2 regions of the Polyangium sorediatum genome follow, and region 1 is predicted to be linked to the other one. Evidence: riboswitches for the same ligand, from Rfam matches in the RefSeq annotation. Region 1 holds a riboswitch; the other holds the start of a gene.

Region 1 (7,522 bases):
GGCGCGCAGCTCCTCGGGCAGCTCGTCGAGCCGCTGCACGGAGCCCTCCGCGAGCTTGAGGCGCGAGCGGGTCGCCTCCGTCCACAACCCGAGCGCCTTGAGCTCGCGGGCGAGGTAACGGTTGACCTGGAGGAAGTCGCCGGAGAGGGTTTCCCGTTTGAAGAGGTTGCTCACCTGCGGCTCGATGCACTCGTAGCAGCCGGCGATGGAGGCGATCGTCGCGGTCGGCGCAATGGCGCAAAGCAGCGAGTTGCGCATGCCGTGCGCGACGATCCGGGCGCGGAGCAGCTCCCAGCGCCCAAGGTCGTCCGGCGTCACGCCCCACGCGTCGAATTGAAGCTCGCCCCGCGCGGCGCGCGTCTCTTCGAATGCCGGGTGGCGCCCTTTCTCCTCGGCGAGCTCGACGGACGCCGTGAGCGCGTGGAAATAGATTTCCTCCGAGATCTGCTTCGAGAGCGCGCGGGCCTCGGGCGCGTCGAATGCGAGGCGCATCTGGAAGAAGACGTCCTGGAGCCCCATGAGACCAAGCCCGATCGGTCGCCACCGCAGGTTCGACCCCCGCGTGATGGTGATGGGGTAGTAATTCAGGTCGATGACGCGGTCGAGCTGCCGGACCGCGGTCCGCACGGTGCGGCCGAGCTTCTCGAAGTCGACCCCGACGACGCGGCCCTCGGCCTGGAGCGTGTGCCGCGCGAGGTTGATCGAGCCGAGGTTGCAGACCGCCGCCTCGTCGCTCGACGTCACCTCGATGATCTCCGTGCAGAGGTTCGAGAGGTGCACGACGCGGCCCGGGAGGGCCGTCTGGTTGCAGGCGCGGTTCGACTTGTCCTTGAACGTGATCCAGCCGTTCCCGGTCTGCGCGAGCGTGCGCATCATCCGCGCATAGAGGTGACGTGCTTTGATGGTGCTCAGCGAAAGGCCCGCTCGTTCCGCCTCCTCGTAGCGGCGCTCGAAGGCCTCGCCATAGAGATCGGGGAGGTCCGGCACGGTCTTCGGGTCGAAGAGGCTCCAGTTCGCGTCGGCCTCGACGCGCTTCATGAAGAGATCCGGGACCCAGTTGGCGAGGTTCAAGTTGTGCGTGCGGCTCGCCTCGTCGCCGGTGTTGTCGCGCAATTCGAGGAACGCCTCGATGTCCGCGTGCCACGGCTCGAGATACACGCAGCACGCGCCCTTGCGCTTGCCGCCCTGGTTGACGGCGGCGACGGAGGCGTCGAGCGTCTTGAGCCAGGGCACGATGCCATTGGAGTATCCATTCGTGCTCTCGATGAGCGAGCCACGCGAGCGGACACGGTGGTACGCGAGGCCGATGCCGCCCGAGAACTTCGAGAGCATCGCGACGTCGGTGTAACTCCGGTAGATGGTCTCGAGGTGATCCTCGGGGGAGTCGAGGAGGAAGCAGCTCGAGAGCTGCTCGTGGCGCGTCCCTGCATTGAAGAGCGTCGGCGAGCTCGGCAGGTATTCGAGCGACGAGAACAGGTGGTAGAGCCCGAGCGCGTCCTGGACCGTCTCCGACAGGGCGCAGGCGATGCGCAGGAAGAACTGCTGCGGCGTTTCGAGGACGAGGCGCGAGGCGGGGTGCTTGAGCAGGTAGCGGTCGTAGACCGTCCGGAGGCCGAAATACTCGAACTCGCGATCACGCTCCGGGACGAGCGCGTCGTTCAGCTTGCGTGCGTTCGCCGCGACGAATGATTGCAGGCGATCGTTGACGAGGCCGAGGCGATGCCCCGCGGCGATCGACTGCGAGAACGCGTGGATCTCCTGGTTGCGGACTTCCTTCTCGATGTACGTCGAGAGGAGGCGGGCCGCGAGCCGCGCGTATTGTGGCTCCTCGACGATGAGCCCGGCCGCCGTCTGGATCGAGAGCTGATCGAGCTCGCGGGTCGTCGCGCCGTCGTAAAGGCCGCTGATGGTCTTGGTCGCGATGCGCAGGGCATCGACGTCCGAGAGCCCCACGCAGCATCGGCCCACGGCGCGTACGATCTTGTTGACGTCGACAGGCTCGCTCGATCCATTGCGCTTCGTCACGCGCATGGTCGTTTGTGTATATACGTCGCCAGCCGTCGAGCTCGTCGTCCGTGGGGTCGTCCGCGACGGCGCCGCGCCGTTGCTGCTCGGGCTCGTATCGTTATGCATCAGGCTGCCTCCTCTCCGGCCTCCGGATTCCGAGCAGGACCAGACCGCTCGGGTGGAAACCCGCGAGAGAGGAAGCCGGCCGACGTGCACCCGCGCTGGAAACGTGGGGAGCCTTCGGACCGACCTTCGCCCCCGCGGGCGACTGGAACACCAGCACGAGGGGACAGGTCGAGACCGGGACGCGCTGTACGAAGGGGCGCGGCTCGGACCTTCTTGCCCTCCCACGAGGCTCCCAGGTCGAAACCGACGCCGAATGTCTCCTCGGTGTCGGGTGCAGGCAGGTCTTCGGACTCACGAGCGCTTCGGCGATTGCCGGGTTCCTACTTTTCGCCGCTTCCCAGGCCCCGAAGGTCCCAGTGCATGAGGCGAATTTCGTTCTCGATGACCGCTGCGGGGCAGTCCCGGAGTTTCACCGGGTTCCCTTTTTAAGGCCGGGCCGAGGCCCAACCACCAGCACGGGCGCACCCTATGGTCGTGTCGGGCGGGATGTCAACGGGGATGTTGGGACGAGGCGTAAGTCGTTGAATGTACGTGTGAACTTCGGGCCGTACGTCGACGGGGAGGCCCCGAGGTCGCGGGGCGGGGAGGTCGTCCTCTCCAAACGCGAGCCGTCGAGGATGTGCTCGTCTGAAAACCGTGGAGTGCATCGGGGCGTGATGGAGGTAAGGAGCGTCGGCATGACACGCGCAATGCAGGGAGCCGTAGGCCTGATGGCGATGGGGTTGATACATTGCGCACAGGCCCCTGTGGAGGGGGAGATCACGTACGCCGAAGCCCCGACGCCTCAGGGCAAGCATCCGCTGACGCTCGACATCCGCGTCCCGGAAGGGCCGGGCCCGTTCCCCACCCTCGTCTTCATTCACGGCGGCGGCTGGATGTTCGGGGATCTGAGCACCTACCGCGGCGCCATCGAGAATGCAGCCAGCCGGGGTTTCGTGGGCGTCTCGATCAATTACCGGCTCGCGAACGAATCCAAGGACGAGGGCGGCGCGCTTTCCCCCTGGCCCGCGCAGATAGAAGATGTGCGTTGCGCGCTTCGATGGCTTTCGGCCAATGCCTCGACCTTCAAGATCGACACGGACCGCGTCGCCACGGCGGGCGGGTCGGCCGGCGGGCACCTCGCGATGATGGCGGGGTATGCGCAGGACGAGCCGAGGTTCGAGCCCACGTGGTGTCCCCACGAAGAGAGCGTCGCGGTGGGGGCGGTCGTGTCGTTTTACGGCGCGAACGACCTCGCTGCCGTGTACGACACGTCGGAGGAGTGGTGGGTCAGGGCGTACATGACCCGCTGGCTCGATCTTCCGGACGGCGCCAGCACGGCGGACGACGCGGCGCGGTTCGCGGATGCAAACCCGGCGAGTTACCTGCGGACGGGGCCGAAGATCCCGTCGCTCATCCTGCAAGGGACCGCCGACACGATTGTCCCGCCGCAGACGCAGCGCGGGTTCCGCGCTGCTGCGGAAGGGGCGGGCCAGGACGTCTCGATCACGTTCCTGGAAGGCGTCGGCCACGGTATCGACGCGATCGAGGAGAGCAACCGCGCCATCGACTGGCTGTCGACGAGGCTCTGACCCATGCGCATTCGAAAGACACTTCCCGCGTGGGTGGCGGCGTCCACGGTCGTCCTGCTCGGCGCTGGGCGCTTGGCGGCAGAGGAGGCCGCCCCTGCGCCGGAGACGCCTCCCGCGCCGGCGCGTGCTGCGACACCGGCCCCCGAGCTTCGTCCGCCCCCCGGCATCTCCTTTCCTTTCCGGATCGGCGTCGGCGTCACGCCTGTCGTCGGATACAGCATGGTCACGCTCGGGTATGGCGAGGTTCACTCGTTGGACAATGGCGGCTGGGTTCCGATCGACATCGCGCCTGCGATCCGGGTGTGGAGGTCCCTTGCCTTCGAGCTCGCGGTTTCGGGGATGATTCCGATCAAGGATGCGTGGGGGTTTCCGGGGTTCCGCCTCGCGGTGACGCCGGCCGTCCGCATCGATGGTTCCCTCCTTTATGCGCGCTTCGGTCCGCAGTTCATGTTCGGGGACAACATGCGGCTCGGGGTTCAGGCTGCGGTGGGCGCGAAGGTTTATGGGCCGCTTTATGTCGGCGTCCAGGGCTTGGCCAGCCTGACCGACGTCATCTTTGGCCTCGGTCCGGAGATCGGCGTGCGATTCGATGACTGGCGCATCGTGACCTCGCGGAAACCATAAACGGATCGGGTGCGTCGCGACGCTCCGCGAGGAGATCCACGCTCCGCCACGCGGTGGAGACGGCGGAAGAGGCCTGGAATCTGGCTGAACACGTGCCCTCTGCCGTCGACGGTGCTTGTTTGGCGGCGCGACAAACGCCTCCGCCGGACGACGGCCCGAGGGACGCGGCGCGCTTCCTGCCGTTGGCCTGGGCGCTTTCGGGTCGTCCCCTGTGACAAGCTCCGGCGAGGTCCTACCGCGCGTGTTTCGCGGCTCGACAAGGACCGTCGGCCGGCTCCGGGCCTTGTCTTTGGGCTCGACCTTCCTCGGGGTCCACGCGTCGCACCGTGTCCGGCGCCGAGACACGTTCCCTTTCGCGCTGACGCGCCTTGTTCCGTTCCGTGCTTGATGCTGGGCGGTGGAGCGGTGACTCGTCACGGCGCGGAACAAACAAGGACGAGGGCTGACGTCGTTTGTCGAGCCTCTGCGGGGGGCGACGGCTCGGGCGCGCTGATTGCTACCAAGCCCCTGGCAGATCTCGTCCTCTCCCACCGGGACTTGTCTACGCTGCGACCTTGCTTGGCAGACTCGCCACGGACCTTGCCTCGGCCCGTTCGATGAACTGCGCATTGCGCAGTTCATCGATCCTGGGTCCAGCGCCTCGCTGGTCCGGGGTGGAGGGGGCGGACAGCCCCCTCCTGGGGCCTGGGGCGACGCCCCAGCTCAGGCGCGCTTTTCGAGATAACCGGCGACGCTCGGGAGCGCGCGGAGACGGTCGTGGAGGGCGCGGAGCTTGGGGAAGTCGGCGAGGCTCTCGGGCTTTGTGCTGAGGTGGTTGTCGAGGGTGTCGAAGGCGAGCACGTCGGCGTAGGTCGGCGACTCTCCGCCGCCGAACCAGGTACAGCTTCCGAGCAGACCTTCTGCGGTGCGCAGCGTCGCGGGCAGGTCGGCCCAGTACTTGTCGATCACGGCTTGATCGGTGTGCATGAATGCGGCGAATTGCACGGGGGCGAACTTGCTTCGCCAGTCGTTGATGGTCTCGGCTGCGACGTCTGCGTTCGTCTTCTCGGCTTCGTCCTTGCCGGCGAGGTCGAAGACGCGCGCGAGGTGACGCACGATGGCCATGCTCTGCGCGATCTGGCGCTCGCCGGAATCGCTGCGCTCGACGAGCACGGGGAGCTGGCCGAGGGGCGTCTTTGGCTTGAGCTCGGGCCAGTTTGTGATGGGGGTGTTGGTGAAGTCGACGTTTGCCGTGGCGAACATGAGCCGGATGGGCTCGGCGCGGCCACGGAGGGGGAAATAGAGCAGCTCGTAGGAAGTGGACATGGCCGACCTTGTACCAGGAAGGGCCGAGCCCGAGAAGCCCTGCGGGTCTCGGGGCTGAAGACCTGGGCGGAGAGAACGCCGCCTCCGATTTCCCCGTGCGAATCCTGACGAACTCCTCTACCGTGCGCCGCCCGGAGGATTCGAATGAGCGACGAAGATACGGACGAGTTCGAGGACGAGGACGAAGGCGAAGGCGACGAGGGCGACGAGGACGAGGGCGAGAGCCCGCATGAGGTGTCGTTCGACGAGGACACGGAGGGCGTGCTCGTTGCGGGCAAGCGCTTCTCTTCGAGCCGTATGACGCGCAAGCAGATCGGCGAGTTCGCGCAGCATGTCCAGGCGGTCGCTGAGAAGACGGGGCATGCGGTCACGATCGTGGCTTCGGGCGACTTGACGGATACGGGGCCTGCGCCGGATGACACGGCCTATACGGACGTGCACATCGGCTTCGAGGGCGGGCGTGGCGGCACGTATGGGCCGGATACGATCTCGCGCGATGTGGCGCTGCACGCGCTCGAAAGGGCGAAGGCGGTGCCGGCGGAGGTGTGGGCGGCGATCGGCGAGAAGCTCGAAGGGGACGCGCGCGAGGCGTGGGACGAGGCGGCCGTGTCCATGCACTTCACGTGCGTAGGACCTCTTGCGGCTGCGACGCTCGCGTTTGGTGTGCTCGGGACCGAGGACGGCGCGGGGCCCGGCAAGTACATGCGCGGCGTGGACATGGAGCAGATGGCCCACGAGGAGGGCGTGTGGGGCCTGAAGGTCACGTACGTGCAGTACGAGAGCCCGGAGAGCGAGGAGGTTGATCTTGGCGAGGCGGCGCATGCCGAGCGCGTGAAGGAGCTCGGCGACGAGAACGCGCGTTACTTCATCCTCGCTCGTTACGACTGAGGGGTCGTCGTTTTGCGGGAGAACGGCTCGGCGCGTTTGGGGGTCACGGCTTCACGAGGGACTGCTCGAACGCGGCCGAGTCGCTCTCGTGTTGCCACTGGATGCGCGCCTTGTCGTTCGCCGCGAGGAACGCGTCGCATGCGGCGGAGAGCGTTGCCCCCGGGACGTCGGCTGCGCATTCGTCGACGCGCGTGGTGAAGTCGTCGCGCGTCTTCCAGAGGCTCTTGCCCTCGACGAAGGCGTGCTCGAGGCTCGTCCGGGCGAGCTTCTTGAGCGCGAGGTAGTCGAGGCCGTGCTCCTCCACGGCGCGCACGTACTCGTCCGTGATCTCGATTCGAAGGATGCCCTGGTCGTCGGTGGACGGCGCGACGGGCACGTTCTTCGCCATGTAGGCGCCGAGCGGGTGCTTGTCGCCTGCGACGCCGAGCAGCGTGTCATTGGATGTCAAACAGATCTCCACCATCACGCCCTTCTGGGCCATGGTCGTGAGGAGCTGGTCGGGGCCCTCGTCGGACGTCTCGCCGAGCACGTCGACGCCGTGGCCGATGCGCTCTGCGCCTGCGATGTCCACGGCACTGCGGATGTGATAGGTCAGCTCTGCCTGGCCTGCTTGCGTCATGGGCAGGACCTCGGGGATGAGCTCGCCGGCGTGCAGGCCGATGTGGACCTTCTTCCGGCTCGGATCCTGGTCGTTGAAGGTGCGGAGGACGTTCACGGCGAGCATCTCGTCGTTGTAATAGAGGAGGGAGTTTGCATCTTCCTCCGGCGAGACGAGGTTCACGCCGACGAGCTCGGGGACGACCTGCGCGAGCTCGAAGGCGAAGACCCACTGGCCGAAGACGTAGGCGCGCGTTCGCGTGCGGGTGCCGGCGACCATGAAACGCACCTCGACGTTGCAGCCGGGATCGGCCATGGGGGTGCCGCAGTTGAGCAGCGTGTCGGAGCCGGAGAGCGAGTTCGCGATGCTCGCCTTTGCATTGTTGATGGCGGTCTGGAAGCCG
Region 2 (7,522 bases), on a different contig from region 1:
CGCCCATCGGCGCCGTGTAGCTCGCCGAAGCCATGGCGCCGAAGAAGTCGCGGCTCGATCCGATCCCGGCAAAGACAGGGTAGACGCGCAGGATGAGGTCGTGGCCGAGCCGGATGTCTTCCTGCAAGCCGAGCGTGTTGAAGTCGAGCACCCGCATGAAGCGCGTCGAGTAAGCGCGCACCTGCGCGAAGGGTCCGATGCGCGTGTCGCTGCGCGGCACGGCGAAGTCGACGAACTCGCGCGCGGCCTCGGGCGCGTAACGAGAGAGATCGTCCTGGCGATAGACGCGGCGGCTCACCTCGAGGCCGACGCTGTAGTCGTGTTTGTTGCGCAGGCCGAAGGATCGCGTGAGCGTGTACGTGCCCGCGAGCACGTCGGCGCGGTAGCGGAAGGGGATCGCGTCGTCCTGCTCCGTGGACTTCGCGTCGAAGGCAGCGAGCCGGCCGCCGACGTAACGACGATCGATCTCGTAGCGCCACGTGATCTGCGCGAGGTGCGACCACTCGGCGCGGGTGGAGTAGAGGGGCTGGCCGTAGGTGAACGCGCCGAAGGATCCCTCGGGGTTGCCGCTCTCGCGGTTCCAGACGACGTTGCCCTCGGCCCGGAAGAGGATGCGGCTGCCGCCGACGCGCGGGATCGAGTAACGCGCGCCGAGAGCGTACGTCTCGGGCTGGAAGTACGCCTGCACGAGCGCGGAGTGGTGCGTGCCGAAGAGGTTCTCTTCGCTCGGCTGGACGAGCAGGTACTCGAGGCGGCCGGAGGCGAAGCGGTAGCCCAGGCCGACGCGCAGGCTCCAGACGTCCTTCGTGACGACGAGGAGCCGCACGCGATCGGGCTTGCTGCCGCGCGCCGCGAACACGAGCACGAGCGAGAACTGCGGGATGTTGCGGAGGTTCCGGCCCGTCTCGTCGGCGAGATCCTGCTTGTACGGTTGCCCCGGCTCGAGGAGGACCTCGCGGCGGACGATGTACTTGCGCGTCGTGGCGTGGAAGATGTTGACGAAGTTCGGGACCGGATCGCGCTGCTCGATGACGTCGAGCGTGACGACGTCGATGGCCTCGATGGTCTTGCCTTCGGGCGACTCGTCGATCGTCTTGCCTTGCGCCGCGAGGACCGCCTTGATCGTCTCACGCTCGTACGGCGAGTACGCGGGCGGCGGCGGCGCTTCGTCGCTCTCCTCGGCCGCCTCCGCGAGGGACGAGGAGAACGACGAAACGAAGAGGGCCGCGAGGACTAGAGCGAGAGTTTGTTGTCTGCGGCCGGATACGTCGCGACGACGTTCACCTTGTAGCGGACGTACTGGTGCGGGATCGTGGGCCAGTCGGGCTTCGGCATCGCACGCTTGACGCAGCGGAGGAGCTCCTTCGCTTTGTCGCGCTTGATGCTCGACGACTTGCCGACGAAGAGGTTCGTCTTCTTCGTGCGGAAGTCCATCTCCAGCACGAAGCTCACGGTGGTTTGCGACTTTCCGGTGGGCGCGCACGCTGTGTTCTCGCGGATGGCGCGGGCGAGGCCGTCCTCGAAGAAGGTAACGTGATCGCACCGCTCCGGTGGGGTCTTCCCGGGCCCCGGGTTCTCGCAACGAATCGTGGTGAACGAGGAGAGGGTGACCGGCGGCGGGCCCGCATCGACCACGAAGACCGGCGCACTCGCGTCCGTCGTGCCTGCGTCCGCGACGGCCGCGTCGGCCGAGGGGATCGAGTCCGGCCGCGGGCCGCGCCAGAGGTACAGAGGAACGGCGACCAGGATCATCCCCGCGACGAGCGCGAAGATGATCTGCATACGCACGGGCCGCTCGCCCCCGCCGCGACCGAGATAACGGTACGGAGACGGCTGCGACGGCGGGCTCGACGACAGCGGGGGCCTGATCATCGTCGGCCGAAGTTCTTCACCGGGAAATCACGGGGTTAGTCGAGGAGGGTCCGGGCCGGTCGACCCGGCTCGCCCTTGACGATGGTGGCGGTGAGCTCGAGTGAGTCCGGCAGCGTGCCTTGCACCTGGGAGAGGACTTGCTCGACGACGTGGCGGGCCTCTTCGAGCGAGTGGCCGACCATCGACACCACGAACTTGAGCGGCCCGGTGCGGCCGGCGACGACGGGCGTGAGGCTCAGCATGAGCATCTCCGTCAGGTCGACGACGCGCTGGGCCGCCTTGCGCAGCGCGAGCATCTCGAGGATCGTCGGCCTCTCGCTCACCTGCCGGTTCGGGCCGCGCAGCTCGTACCGCGCGACCTGCACGTTCACCTCGGCCCACTCGGCGAAGAGCCCGTCCTCGTCGATGGCCTTCATGAGGTGCTCGCGCACGAGCAGGCCCGTGAGGCCGTCGCGCTTCGCAAGGTACTGGCGCGCGCGCTTGTGCGAGGGCGACTCGGGGCCGAAGCTGACGAGCTTCAGGCGGCACTCGCCGACCTGGACCTCGCCGTTGTGCATGAAGGTGATCTGGCTCTTGCGCTCGAAGCCGAACTCCGCGTAGCTGCCGTTCGTGCTGCCGAGGTCCTCGATCGTCCACGAGCCCGACTGGCAACGGAGCAGCGCGTGCTGGCCGCTCACCGTGGCCTCGGGGATCACGAGGTCCTGATCGGCGCGACGACCGAGCGTCATGATCGGTTTGTCGAGGGGCAGGATCTGCCCGACGATCTCCGGCGCGTTCGTCGCGTACGTGATGAGCAGCGATTGGGCGCCGGGCGTGAACGCGGCGGTCTGGGCGCGGCCCGGCGGAGGCCCGGGTTCGAGCCGCTCGCGCGGGAGCTGGATCGGGCTCGTCGTGAGCTGCGTCGGGTTGAAGAACCGGAGGTGACGCGCTTGGGGGCGCATCGTCGGGTCTTCGTTCATGCCGCGGAAGATCTGCTTGACCTCGTCGGTCGCCAGGCCCGCGGGCACGTCGAACATGATCTGCTGACGCATGGGCCGCGCGCGCGGCTTGTAGCCAGGCTCGGGGACGCGGCAGGTCCACATCTCCCAGAGCGTGAGCACCATGGCGTAGACGTCGTCGTCGACGCTGGCGCCGCCGTTGCGCAGGCGCTCGGGCGACATGTAGTTCGGCGTGCCGCCGTCCGGAGGCGCCCCGGGGCGGCGCGCCGAGGCGCGGGCGCGCTCCTGCGCGAAGCCGAAGTCGAGGATGACGGTGCGGCCTTCGCTCACCATCACGTTGCCCGGCTTGAGATCGCCGTGCACGAGGCCCTGCGCGTGGATCGCCGCGAGGCCGCTGCACACCTCCGCCGCGATCTTCCGGAACTCGTCAGCGGTGTATCCGCCTTGAGCCTTCTTCTTCCGGATGTGCGTGTGGAGGGTTTGTCCGGCGATCTTCTCCATCACGAGGATGGGCCCCCAGAGGCTCGGGGCGAGATCGAAGACCTTGCACACGTTGGGATGGGCGACCGATCGCGCGAGCAAGAGCTCTTGCCGCAGCGCCTCGTCGTCGCCAGGCATGCGCGATTCCTCGCGCACGACCTTCAGCGCGACCTCTTGCTGCGTCGAACGGTCGAATGCGAGGAAGACCTCGCCCATGCCACCCTTGCCGAGGCTTAGTCGGATTTCATAGCGGTCGTTGATGACCGTTCCGGGAGTGATCGGGGGGGGAGGAGTTCTGTTGGTCACGACGAGAAGAGGGTCAGCCGCCTCGTTGCCCAGTGGGTCGGGACGGTGCTGGTTTCCCACAAGCGTCGTCCATCTCGGGCGAGAGCGCAACGAGTCCTTTTCAAGAACGAGTACCTTCCCCGCGCGAACAAGCGTTTTCCGCGGTTTCGGGGTCGGTCCGGGCCCACCTCGTGGTCCGGGTGGCCTGTGGCCCCTCTCGTACGTACCCCCCTCCCCTGTCCATTGTGGCCCCCCCGTGGCCGCCTCCCCACGCCCGAAAGGCCATCGAGTGAGCGAGCGCTCCGGTCGATGAACCTCTTCTTGACTGCACGCTCGTTCATCGCCTACGCCGCCCCGTGCGGACCCCGGGATGCAAGTTCAGGGGCCCGCCGATCTCGAGCAGTGGGCGCGCGCGTGCGCCGAGCGAAGGCTCATCGAACGCGCGCGCCGGACAACAGGGAAGCCGGTGACCATGCCGGCGCGGCCCCCGCCACTGTAGCCGGGGACGAAGGCGGAAGAGCCACTGCGCGGAGAGCGCCTCGCTGGTGCGAGCCAGGGAGGCGCGAACGCGCGGGAAGGTCCGCCCGAGGACGATCCGGGAGCCAGGAAACCTGCTGCGTCGAGGCCCGATCGCGGTCTCCGGGGTGGAGCATGCGGCGGGGGGGCCCTCGCGTCCGTGTCTCTCCGTCCATGCCCACGCCGGCGCCGCTCTTCGGCGGGATCGTTCGATCCCGCCCACGAGACCCGAGGGCGCGGGTGTGTCGCCCATACGGAGACGAACATGAACGACGAATCGAAACGCCGGCTGAGCACGCGGCTCGCGCTCGCCCTCACGCTCGGCGCGAGCTTGATGTTGGTCGCTTGCAGCGACGACGGGAACGGCAGCGGCGGCAACGGCGGCAGCGGTGGGAGCGGCGGCGCGGGTGGGAATGGCGGCGCGGGTGGTGGGGGTGGCAGCGCGTGCCTCGACCCTTCGACGTACGCAGATCTTTTCACCGTGAAGGACGCAGGGTTCTGCGTCGTCGGGCTCTACGAATCCGACGCGGTCGTCGGCGCGCCCTCGACGTGGGGGCGCCACGGCGGCCCGGTCGCGGTGAGCCCCGCGCCCGCGCCCGGCTCCGTGACGATCGAGCGCCTCACGCCGCCCGCCGGCGCGACAGGCAAGCTCACCCTCACGACGAACGACGTCGACACGAAGATCCCAGCGATGACGTTCCTTGGAGCTCAAGCGATCGATCTGCCCTTCTTCGACTGGACGGTCGTCTCGTACACGGCCTCCGATCTCACGGGCGAGATCGTCCTGCTCGACGGCACGCTCGTCGCGGCGCGTTACCCGGTGAACGGGTTCTACGCGGGCGTCGGCGTGGGCGACGGGACGCTCGGGCGGCTGCTCTACACGGGGCTCTCGGCCGTGAACGACGCCGCGACGAAGACGAACGCGCTCTACGCGGCCGACGCCTGCGGCACGGCAGCGTCGATGCCCCGACTCGTGCCCGACGGCGACATGACGTGCAGCGCGCCGCTGCCGGTCGACACGTTCGGCGTCGCGTCCGGCCCCATCGCCGCGGATCACGCGGGCAACGTCTTCGTGATCATGTCGGAGGCGAACGGCGATCAAGATGCGCGCGGGTACGCGGCGGAGAAGGTCGCACGGGGCACGGGGCCCACGGCCGGCGCGTCGCTCTTCAAGCTGCCAGGGTACGCGGGCAGCCTCGCCGCGCTCGCGCCCGGCGCGGATGACGCCGGCGTGCTCGCGTTCCAGCCCGTCGACGGAACGACCTTCGACGCGCTCGATGTCGTCGCCCAGCGCTACCGCGTGGAGAACGGGGCCGTCGTCGCCGAGGGCATGCCCGGCGTCTTCCTCTCGGCGGCCACGCCCGGCGCGTCGCTCCCCTTCTTCACGGACGACCAGGATCGGCTCTGGGTCGCCGGGCAACGCGGCATGGACACCACGGTCCTCGCAGTCGTGGCCCGCGTTCCCTGATCCCCTGCAGATCCCGCACAAGTGGTAGCCCGGGAGACCATGCGGCCGAACGCCGGCCGCATGGTCTCTCGGCATCCGCACGCCGGGGGATGTATCTCCGTGACAGGGCGTGATAATCGAGGCAGGACGGGGTGCCCCCATGGGAGGCGTCATGAACTTCCTCGAGCCCGACAGCGATCGCGTCGTCCGCGTGAGCATCGACGCCTTCCTCGAGGGAAGGCTACGCCCGGACGTGGCCGGTGATCGTGTCTTCGAGACGAAGAACAGCCGATATCGCCTGGTCGCGGGCAAGCTCGTGGCCGCGACGTCGTCCCAGCTCGTGGGCTCGGAGCTCGTCGGGTGGCTCGTCGACGAGGAGTCCGACAAGGCGCGTGTCCTGCCGCGATGGTCGGCCGGCGCGCGCGCGGTCCTGCTCGTCAAGCGCCTCGGCCGGCACATCGTGGTCACGTCTGCGACGCTCATGATGGAGGTCGACGGCGTGCTCGTGGAGGGCTCGGACACGCGCCCGCTGGCCTCGGGCAAGGTGAGCACGCCTGCGATGCTCGCCGTGACTCCGCCTTCCGTGCAGGTTCCGGTGATCCCCAAGGCTGCGCCCATGCCGCGCGGGGTTGGGATGGAAATCACCCTCCCCGACGCCGTCGTGGCGGACGCGCCGCCCTCGGCGCCGCGGGCGCCCATCAACCCCTCGACGCCGCCGCCGGGCCCGGGCCCTGCTTCGGGGCAGGTCGTTCCCTCGACCCCCACGCCCCCCGGACGAACCTCGCTCGGCTGACCCCCCTCGCCCTCCTCACCGGGGCAGGTGGTCAGCAGAATTGACACAAGCGCGCGCGACCGGCAGACTTTGTGCGCACCCGAGCGTGCCTTTGGGGGCCGCCGCTCGCCGAGGATCCAAACCCGATGGCCCAGGTTCCACATATGGGCGCGTCCCGACAAGACCAGCAGGCGGAGGGCGTCGATGACCCGAAGGGGGCCGCGCCGGATCCCCTCATCGGGATGGCCATCGGCGGTCGCTTCAAGATCGTCGGCGTCATCGCCCGCGGCGGCATGGGCAAGGTGTACCGGGCCGAGCAAGCGCCGCTCGGACGCATCTGCGCCTTGAAGGTCCTCTCCCCGAAGTACGAGGGCGACCGCGATCCGGAGTTCCACAAGCGCTTCTTCCTCGAAGCGTCGATCGCCGCGAAGCTCACGCACCCGAACACCGTCACCGTGTTCGATTACGGGCAGAGCGACGACATCTATTACATCGCGATGGAGTTCGTCGACGGCAAGACGCTCCACCGCGTGCTGCGCGAGGAAGGCCCGTTCGCCGAGGGCCGCACCTGCCACATCGCTCGGCAGATCTGCCGCTCGCTGCGCGAGGCGCACCAGATCGGCGTCGTGCACCGGGATCTCAAGCCGGGCAACGTGCTCTTGGCGCAACACGGCGATGAACGGGACAACGTCAAGGTCCTCGACTTCGGCCTCGTCAAGGACGTGACCGGCGAGGCGGAGGACCTCACGCAGCAAGGCCTGTTCATGGGCTCGCCGAAGTACATGGCGCCCGAGCAGATCGTGGGCGCGGAGGTCTCGGCGCGCACCGACATCTACTCGCTCGGCGTGATGCTCTACGAGATGCTCTCCAGCAAGGTGCCCTTCGACAAGGGCCCCGGCGTCGGCACGCTGATGGCGCACGTGAACGACCTGCCGCCGCCGATGATCCACTACAACCCGAACCTCGTGATCTCCGAGGAGATGGAGGCGATCGTCCTCCGCTGTCTCGAGAAAGATCCACAGCGCCGCTTCGCGAGCATGGACGAGCTGCTCTCTGCGCTGAAGCGCTGTGGCGGCGGCGCCGAGGAGATGATGACGGGGCCGTACCAGCCCTACGCGCATACCGGCGCGTTCCGCGCGCGGAACCTCGACAGCCTCCCGCCCGGCGACACGACCGGCCTCTCGGGCCCGATGCGCCGCCCCTCGGGTCCGC

The links. Region 1 has a riboswitch for cobalamin ahead of QHF89_RS12970 (ribonucleoside-diphosphate reductase subunit alpha). Riboswitches for the same ligand answer to the same signal wherever they lie in the genome.
Region 2: it holds a riboswitch for cobalamin, as region 1 does, so the genes downstream of both, QHF89_RS31380 (hypothetical protein) here and QHF89_RS12970 (ribonucleoside-diphosphate reductase subunit alpha) in region 1, are expected to answer to the same signal.

What each region holds. Positions count from the first base shown of each region.
Region 1 is NZ_JARZHI010000008.1:252,952-260,473, forward strand. Features, by position in the region: gene QHF89_RS12970 (ribonucleoside-diphosphate reductase subunit alpha) at 1-2,031, opposite strand, end outside; cobalamin riboswitch at 2,393-2,603, opposite strand; gene QHF89_RS12975 (alpha/beta hydrolase fold domain-containing protein) at 2,811-3,704, shown strand; gene QHF89_RS12980 (hypothetical protein) at 3,708-4,328, shown strand; gene QHF89_RS12985 (glutathione S-transferase family protein) at 5,031-5,633, opposite strand; gene QHF89_RS12990 (hypothetical protein) at 5,778-6,521, shown strand; gene QHF89_RS12995 (hypothetical protein) at 6,565-7,522, opposite strand, start outside.
Region 2 is NZ_JARZHI010000037.1:7,281-14,802, forward strand. Features, by position in the region: gene QHF89_RS50240 (BamA/TamA family outer membrane protein) at 1-1,351, opposite strand, end outside; gene QHF89_RS31370 (hypothetical protein) at 1,234-1,872, opposite strand; gene QHF89_RS31375 (protein kinase domain-containing protein) at 1,908-3,656, opposite strand; cobalamin riboswitch at 4,032-4,188, shown strand; gene QHF89_RS31380 (hypothetical protein) at 4,357-5,559, shown strand; gene QHF89_RS31385 (hypothetical protein) at 5,711-6,331, shown strand; gene QHF89_RS31390 (serine/threonine protein kinase) at 6,457-7,522, shown strand, end outside.